One region of the Klebsiella africana genome, then DNA from elsewhere that is predicted to be linked to it. Evidence: predicted binding sites of a transcription regulator. Region 1 holds the regulator's gene; each other region holds the start of a gene.
What was found. Region 1 encodes Fur, which represses iron uptake genes when iron is present. Its sites were predicted from a motif close to ATAATAATGAGAACNACTATCAA; they were not measured.

Region 1 (2,205 bases):
AACGTAACCAGCTGAAACGCGATAAGGTTCGCGGGCTGAAGCGCGTCGAGTTAAAACTCAACGCTGATGCGGTCGATGCGCTCAACGAGCTGGCGGAAGCGCGTAATATGAGCCGCAGCGATCTCATTGAAGAGATGCTGATGACACAATTAACCGCCCTGCGCAGCCAGGGAAAAGTCTAACTTTCCGCGAAAAAACCGCATTCATGTAGCAGAGTGTGCAGTCGGGCGTGATTGCTGTTTCCGCGCCCTTGCCTGTTCTGCTATGATTGCCGTTATCTATGGGCATCGCGTCCCTACCACATCATTTAAGTTTCAAGAGGTTATTTTACTCATGGCAATCATCGGCATCTTTTTTGGCAGCGACACCGGCAACACCGAAAATATTGCAAAAATGATTCAAAAGCAGCTTGGTAAAGATGTTGCTGATGTTCACGACATTGCCAAAAGCAGCAAAGAAGACCTGGAAGCCCACGACATCCTGCTGCTCGGTATTCCGACCTGGTACTATGGTGAAGCACAGTGTGACTGGGACGACTTTTTCCCGACGCTGGAAGAGATCGACTTCAATGGCAAACTGGTGGCGCTGTTCGGCTGCGGCGACCAGGAAGACTACGCAGAATACTTCTGCGACGCGCTAGGCACCATCCGCGACATCATTGAGCCACGCGGGGCGACCATCGTCGGTCACTGGCCGACGGCGGGGTATCATTTCGAGGCTTCCAAAGGCCTGGCGGATGACGACCACTTCGTCGGCCTCGCCATCGATGAAGACCGCCAGCCGGAGCTGACTAATGAGCGCGTTGAGAAGTGGGTGAAGCAGGTTGCCGAAGAGCTGCACCTCGAAGAAATCAAAAACGCCTGATGATTAAGCGGCGTAACTATTGAGTTGCGTCGCATTAATAGACAAAAGCAATCAAACTAATAGCTACAAGTTTTTAACTTTTAATCACATATCTGTACAATGTCCTCTGATTCTACGAGGCACGTGACGCAGTTTGTAGCTGGTGCCTCGTTTTTGACAGCAAACCAGGCCTGATGCTTGCAGTTTTCATTTACCAATGGCAGTTCTATAATGAGACGCATTACGTCGGGTTAATTTCTGTATGACTTCCGTTGAAGGAAGTAGATCGTTTAGCAACAGGACAGATTCCGCATGACTGACAACAATACCGCATTAAAGAAGGCTGGCCTGAAAGTCACACTTCCTCGACTGAAAATCCTCGAAGTGCTGCAGGAACCGGATAACCATCATGTCAGTGCGGAAGACTTATATAAACGCCTGATCGACATGGGCGAAGAGATTGGTCTGGCGACCGTTTACCGCGTCCTCAACCAGTTTGATGACGCCGGCATCGTGACTCGTCATAATTTCGAAGGCGGAAAATCCGTTTTCGAACTGACCCAGCAGCATCACCACGATCACCTGATCTGCCTCGACTGCGGCAAAGTGATCGAGTTCAGTGATGACTCTATTGAAGCGCGCCAGCGTGAAATCGCTTCCCGTCACGGCATCCGCCTGACCAACCACAGTCTGTATCTGTACGGCCACTGTGCGGAAGGGGATTGCCGCGAGGACGAACACGCCCACGACGCAGTGGAAAAGTAATTCCCCGCTTCGTCTGCTCTGAAAAGCCAACCTGCCGGTTGGCTTTTTTATGGGCGCTTCTGCCGCGCTTCCCGCTCACGCCTCTGGGGTAACCTTCCTCACCCCCGCTTTGTCCGGAGAGTTGATATGGAACTTCGCCAGCTACGCTACTTTGTGCGCATTGTTGAGACCGGCAGCATGGGGCGAGCTGCGCTCGATCTCAATATCGGTGTCTCGGCGCTTAGCCAGCAGATCGCGCGCCTGGAAAACGAACTGGCCATTCGCCTGCTGCAGCGGACCTCCCGCGGAGTCACGCCCACCAGCGCGGGCCTCGCCTTCTACTCACAAGCGCAGCTGGCGCTGCGCCATGCCGATGACGCCATCCTCGCCGCCCGCGAGGCGCGCCTGTCGGGCCACGTCAGCGTCGGCATGGCCCCCAGCACCGCCTCCGTTCTCGGTGTTCCGTTCATCAATGCGATGCGCGAAAGCTACCCCGACGTGCGTCTGCATCTGGTTGAAAGCCTTTCCGGCAATCTGGAACGGATGATCAACACTCGCCAGCTCGATTTAGCTATCGTTTTCCAGCAGGAGAAGATCCTGCGCTGGAGCGCCAGACCG
Region 2 (2,205 bases), 110 kb from region 1:
CCTTACCGGGCCTGGGGTCTGGCCTGGAGGGGGCAAGCATTGTAGGCCGGGCAAGCGCCGCGCCGCCCGGCAAAAGAGTTCAGGCCGCGTACCGGCCCTGATGCCCGGTGGCGGCTACGCCTTACCAGGCCTGGGGGCTGGCCTGGGGTCTGGCCTGGAGGGGGCAAGCATTGTAGGCCGGGCAAGCACCGCGCCGCCCGGCAAGGTGTTCAGGCCGCGTACCAGTCCTGATGGCACAGCCCGCGTTAGCCGAACAGGCTGGAGAGACGCTGGAGCACCAGCAGAGCGCTGTAGTAGTCAAGACGGAAGGTCTCGGTGCCCAGCGGGTAGACGCGTTTGCCTGCGACCGCCGGGAGATGCGCCAGCAGCGGGTTGGCGTAGATGGCATCCGCATCTTTCTGGTCGCCAGCGAACAGGAACAGGCTCTGGCCGTTCAGACCGGCCGCGAGGTTCTCCCCGCCCAGCTGCACGATATCGTGGCGTTTACCCTGGCTATGGCTGGCGGGCAGGCCGCCCGGCAGCGTCGCCAGGCTAAAGCCCAGCTGTTCGAGCATCTGCCCCTGAGCCGATTCCGGCGTCCAGATATTGGCGTTGTGCGCGGCGGCGGTATAAACCAGAGCGGTCACCGGCTGCGGCGGCAGTTTCATTTTTTCTTTTAACGAAACGAGCTGTTTATTGAAGTCGGCAATGCGCGCGCTGGCCTGCTGCTCATGGCCGGTGATCTGCCCCAGCTGAGTGAGCAGGGTTTGCCAGCTTTTATCGTCATAGTTGATGACCAGCGTCGGGGCGATCGTTTTGAGCTGATCGTACAGCGGCAGGGCAGAGTCGCCGCCGGTGGCGCTCACCAGGATCAGATCCGGCATCTGGGCGGCCACCGCTTCGGCGCTTGGTTCGCCGATGTACAGCCGCGCCAGCTTGCGGGCTTTGGCGACCTCGCTCCACTGGCGCAGAAAGCCCTGGCTATCGGCGACGCGATTGTTTGGCGTGGTGGCGCCGCTGGCGACCACCGGAGCGTCAATCGCCAGCAGCGAACCGGTAAGCGTCACGCTGGTGGAGACAATGCGCAGCGGCTGGCTCGACAGGGTGTGCGTCCCGTAGCTGTCGGTGACCTGGCGCGGCCAGTCCGCCGCCTGGGCTGAGGTAATTCCTAAAAGCAACAGCATGCCGGCTAGCGCACCGCGGCGGCAGAAAGAAAAGAAGTTCACGTCATCGCATCCTGATTTAAAAGGTGATAAATGCGTCTCATTTTCAACTTTGTGCCAGCAGGATGCAAGCCAAAGTGGCGGCGCCATGACGTAACGCGGTTGACATGGCGGGCAATACCTTTTAGGTTAGCCAACCAAAATATAAATGATAATTATTCGTAATATCTTTATCGTTTTTGGAGGATGATATGGAAACGTCACTGGCTGAGGATGTACAGAAACCGACCCGGACCCTGTCGCCGGACAGCTTCTTCTTTATGTCGCCGTACCGCAGTTTTACCACTTCAGGCTGCTTCCGTCGCTTCTCGCAGCCCGCCGTTGGCGGCGATGCGCTGAACGGAGAGTTCCAGCAGCAGATGGCGGCCGCCTTTACCGAAGCCCGGGCGGCGGGGATCCGCAAGCCGGTGATGGTCGGGGCTATCCCGTTCGACACCTGTCAGCCTTCCGAGCTCTATATCCCCGAGCGCTGGGAAGCGTTCTCTCGCCCGGAAAAGCAGCGTTCCGCTCGCTATGCCGCGCCGCTGGAGGCGATGGAGGTGGTGGAGCGCCGGGAGATCCCGGAGCAGGACGCGTTTTTAGCCATGGTGGAACGCGCCGCCGCCCTGACCGCCACCCCGGAAGTGGACAAAGTGGTGCTATCACGACTTATCGATATCACCACTCGCGATCGTGTCGACAGCGGCGCGCTGATGGAGCGACTGATCGCCCAGAACCCCGCCAGCTTTAACTTCCACGTGCCGCTCTCCGACGGCGGCGTGCTGCTGGGCGCCAGCCCGGAGCTGCTGCTGCGTAAAGAAGGACAGCACTTCAGCTCGTTACCGCTGGCCGGCTCCGCCCGTCGCCAGCCGGACGATGTGCTCGACCGCGAAGCAGGCAACAGGCTGCTGGCCTCCGGCAAAGATCGCCACGAGCACGAGCTGGTGACCCAGGCGATGAAGAGCGTGCTGGGCCCGCGCAGCAGTCAGCTGTCGCTACCGGAGTCGCCGCAACTGATTACCAC
Region 3 (2,205 bases), 2.0 Mb from region 1:
CCGCAGACTCGTGAGCACATCCTGCTGGGTCGTCAGGTAGGCGTTCCGTACATCATCGTGTTCCTGAACAAATGCGACATGGTTGATGACGAAGAGCTGCTGGAACTGGTTGAGATGGAAGTTCGTGAACTGCTGTCTCAGTACGATTTCCCGGGCGACGACACTCCGATCGTTCGTGGTTCTGCTCTGAAAGCGCTGGAAGGCGACGCAGAGTGGGAAGCGAAAATCATCGAACTGGCTGGCCACCTGGATACCTATATCCCGGAACCAGAGCGTGCGATTGACAAGCCGTTCCTGCTGCCGATCGAAGACGTATTCTCCATCTCCGGTCGTGGTACCGTTGTTACCGGTCGTGTAGAGCGCGGTATCATCAAAGTAGGTGAAGAAGTTGAAATCGTTGGTATCAAAGAAACCGCGAAAACCACCTGTACTGGCGTTGAAATGTTCCGCAAACTGCTGGACGAAGGCCGTGCTGGTGAGAACGTAGGTGTTCTGCTGCGTGGTATCAAACGTGAAGAAATCGAACGTGGTCAGGTACTGGCTAAGCCGGGCACCATCAACCCGCACACCAAGTTCGAATCTGAAGTGTACATCCTGTCCAAAGACGAAGGCGGCCGTCATACTCCGTTCTTCAAAGGCTACCGTCCGCAGTTCTACTTCCGTACTACTGACGTGACTGGTACCATCGAACTGCCGGAAGGCGTAGAGATGGTAATGCCGGGCGACAACATCAAAATGGTTGTTACCCTGATCCACCCGATCGCGATGGACGATGGTCTGCGTTTCGCAATCCGTGAAGGCGGTCGTACCGTTGGCGCGGGCGTTGTAGCTAAAGTTCTGGGCTAATTCGTTAGCTTTGAATTAAAAAGGGCGCTTCGGCGCCCTTTTTGCTGTCTGTCGTTCAGAGGGTATGGGTATTTAACAGCCTATTCATAACGTGCGCTGCGGCGGAGAATGCGTAAATGGTCTATTGTAATCATAACCATTCTCATTTAATATTTGTGCATAAATTGAACGGGAGTTTCTATGTACGTTTGTTTGTGCAATGGCGTCAGTGATAAAAAAATTCGCCAGGTTGTTCGTCAGTTTCAACCGCAGTCTTTTCAGCAATTACGTAAGTTTATTCCCGTTGGAAATCAATGCGGTAAATGTGTTCGTGCGGCGCGCGAAGTGATGGAAGATGAATTAACCACCATGCCGGAATTCAAAGAAATCGCCTGAAGTCCACGCTTCTCTTTTGACATCGCTATAGGCCGGACTACGCTTCAATGAGTGGAAGCGGAGGGACTATATAATGAAAGGTGATGTCAAAATCATAAGTTATCTCAATAAATTATTGGGAAATGAGCTGGTCGCAATTAATCAGTATTTTCTCCATGCGAGAATGTTCAAAAACTGGGGCCTGATGCGCCTCAACGATATCGAATACCACGAATCCATCGACGAAATGAAGCACGCCGATAAGTATATCGAACGTATTCTTTTTCTCGAAGGTATCCCTAATCTGCAGGATCTCGGCAAGCTTGGCATCGGTGAAGATGTGGAAGAGATGCTGCAGTCGGATCTAAGACTGGAGCTGGAAGGAGCGCAAAATTTGCGCGAGGCGATCGCCTATGCCGACAGCGTTCATGACTACGTTAGCCGCGACATGATGATTGAGATCTTGGCGGATGAAGAAGGCCATATCGACTGGCTGGAAACCGAACTCGATCTGATCGGCAAAATCGGTCTGCAAAATTACCTGCAGTCGCAGATCAAAGTGTCAGATTAGCCAGCGTCTGACACCCGCACCAGAAACCCGCGGCCGCCAGAAATGGCCCAAACGGCAGCGGGTTGCTTCTTCTCCATTTACTGCCCCTGCCGCATCTCGCGTACAAACCTGATACTGCCCACACTGCGCAGGCGAGAAGCGATGCTACCAGTAGCAGCTGCGGCAGCATTCGCCAGCCATGCCAGGCGCCGAGGGCGGCAAGATATTTTATATCTCCATACCCCAACCCTTCATAACCGCGGATCCCGCGGTATAGCCAGTAAAGCGCAGCCAAAGAGAGATAGCCGGCTATTGCTCCCCAGACGGCATCATGCAGCTGGCGCGGCGCCAGACAGAGATAAAAAAGTAAACCACTCCATAGCAGGGGGCAGGTGAAACGATCGGGCAACAGACCGTGGCGTAGGTCCTGGTGGCATAAGGCCACGGTCAGTCCG
Region 4 (2,205 bases), 2.3 Mb from region 1:
AGGCGCTTGTTGAGTACAAACGAGAACAGGCCGCTGCTGCCGGTGAAATCACGTTTCCAGAACTCATGACCTTTACTGCCGGGCAGGGCGGGGTGGTTTACCCGCGCCACCTGCGGGTGCTGCGCCAGCCACTCGGCGATGCGCAGGCTGCTTTCATGGTGCTGACGCAGGCGCACGCCCAAGGTGCGCAGGCCGCGGCTGGTCATATAGGCGGTATCGGCGTCCAGCATTTGCCCCATCAGGTAGGCATTCTCACGCAGCTGCGGCCAACAGCGCGCGTTCGCCACCGCGGTGCCGACCATGGCGTCGGAATGGCCGATCAGATATTTGGTGCCTGCCTGAATGGAAATATCGATGCCAAAATCCAGCGCTTTAAACAGGATCCCCGCCGCCCAGGTGTTATCGATCATGATAATCGCTTCCGGGGCGACCTCACGCACGGCGGCGACAATCGCCGGCACATCGTGCACTTCCATGGTGATCGAGCCGGGCGATTCAAGGAACACCACGCGGGTCTCAGGGCGAACCAGACGGGCAATATCGGCGCCGATTAAGGGATCGAACCAGCTGGTGGTGACGCCGAGTTTGGCGAGAATTTTGGTACAAAAGTCCTGGCTTGGCTCATAGGCGGTATTGGTCATCAGCACATGATCGCCTTGCTCGACAAACGCCAGAATGGTGTTGGCCACCGCCGCGGCGCCGCAGGGGAAGAGGGCGCAGCCGGCGCCACCTTCCAGCTCGCACATCGCTTCCTGCAGCGAGAAGTGGGTCAGGGTGCCGCGGCGCCCGTAAAACAGCTCGCCGTTAGCCCGGTTACGGGTGGCGTGTTTTTTGGCCTCGACGGTGTCGAAAACCAGCGATGACGCGCGCTGGATAACGCTGTTCACTGAGCCCTGGGTGTACTTTTTGCTCCGCCCGGCGTTGACCAGCGCGGTATCAAGATGTTTATCAGCCATGTTGATGAACCTGTTTTTATACGTCTGGACGTCTAAACTAACATGAATCTTCTTTTCTGTACCAGCGCACCGCCGATACAGGCGAAAATTTTACCAGGCCCGCGGTTAGCCGCTTTTTTACTGCGTAAGCGCAAGGAAAATAAACGTGATTTGCTGCACAGTGTAAATACTAATGAGAACCACTATCAATTCGATGCCGTTTTGATATTATTGTGGGCAGATTTTGTGATTATCGTCGTGGAGATAGAGCGTGGGTAATAATTTGATGCAGGCGGATCTCTCCGTTTGGGGTATGTATCATCATGCCGATATTGTCGTTAAGGTGGTGATGATTGGCCTGATTCTGGCGTCGGTCGTCACATGGGCCATCTTCTTCGGTAAAGGGGCGGAAATCCTCGCCAGCAAGCGTCGCCTCAAACGTGAACAGCAGCAGTTGGCGGAAGCCCGCTCTCTCGATCAGGCCAGCGATATTGCCAGCGCCTTTGAGGCGAAAAGCCTCACCACCCTGCTTATCAATGAAGCGCAGAACGAACTCGAACTCTCTGCCGGTGCCGAAGACAATGAAGGCATCAAGGAACGAACCGGTTTTCGCCTTGAGCGTCGCGTTGCGGCGGTCGGTCGCCATATGGGGCGCGGCAACGGCTATCTGGCGACCATCGGCGCCATTTCCCCGTTTGTGGGCCTGTTTGGGACCGTCTGGGGCATCATGAACAGTTTTATCGGTATCGCCCAGACCCAGACCACCAATCTTGCGGTAGTGGCCCCGGGCATCGCGGAAGCGCTGCTGGCGACGGCCATCGGCCTGTTCGCCGCTATCCCGGCGGTGGTCATCTATAACATTTTCGCCCGCATGATCGGCAGCTACAAGGCTTCGCTCGGCGACGTCGCCGCTCAGGTACTCCTGCTGCAAAGCCGTGACCTGGACCTCAGCGCCAGCGGCGTGAAGCCGGTGCGCAGCGCGCAGAAATTACGGGTAGGTTGATCGGCTATGGCGATGCGTCTTAATGAAAATCTGGACGATAACGGCGAAATGCATGAGATCAACGTGACGCCGTTTATCGATGTCATGCTGGTTCTGCTGATTATCTTCATGGTGGCCGCGCCGCTGGCGACGGTCGACGTGAAGGTCAATCTGCCGGCCTCCTCCAGCCAGCCGCAACCGCGACCGGAAAAACCCATCTACCTGTCGGTGAAGGCGGATAAGAGCATGTTCCTCGGCAACGACCCGGTTACCGAAGCGAATATGATT

Region 2: fepB (Fe2+-enterobactin ABC transporter substrate-binding protein) is a predicted target of Fur. The motif match lies at 1,345-1,367, and genes of this name have one in related genera.
Region 3: bfd (bacterioferritin-associated ferredoxin) is a predicted target of Fur. The motif match lies at 970-992, and genes of this name have one in related genera.
Region 4: exbB (tol-pal system-associated acyl-CoA thioesterase) is a predicted target of Fur. The motif match lies at 1,123-1,145, and genes of this name have one in related genera.

The regions. Positions count from the first base shown of each region.
Region 1 covers NZ_CP084874.1:3,660,480-3,662,684, forward strand. Annotated here, with positions in the region: gene ybfE (LexA regulated protein) at 1-182, shown strand, start outside; gene fldA (flavodoxin FldA) at 334-864, shown strand; gene fur (ferric iron uptake transcriptional regulator) at 1,156-1,608, shown strand; gene tcuR (tricarballylate utilization LysR family transcriptional regulator TcuR) at 1,735-2,205, shown strand, end outside.
Region 2 covers NZ_CP084874.1:3,766,527-3,768,731, reverse strand. Annotated here, with positions in the region: gene fepB (Fe2+-enterobactin ABC transporter substrate-binding protein) at 246-1,205, opposite strand; gene entC (isochorismate synthase EntC) at 1,394-2,205, shown strand, end outside.
Region 3 covers NZ_CP084874.1:434,061-436,265, forward strand. Annotated here, with positions in the region: gene tuf (elongation factor Tu) at 1-846, shown strand, start outside; gene bfd (bacterioferritin-associated ferredoxin) at 1,027-1,221, shown strand; gene bfr (bacterioferritin) at 1,295-1,771, shown strand; gene LGL98_RS02010 (prepilin peptidase) at 1,755-2,205, opposite strand, start outside.
Region 4 covers NZ_CP084874.1:728,757-730,961, forward strand. Annotated here, with positions in the region: gene metC (cystathionine beta-lyase) at 1-956, opposite strand, end outside; gene exbB (tol-pal system-associated acyl-CoA thioesterase) at 1,207-1,938, shown strand; gene exbD (TonB system transport protein ExbD) at 1,945-2,205, shown strand, end outside.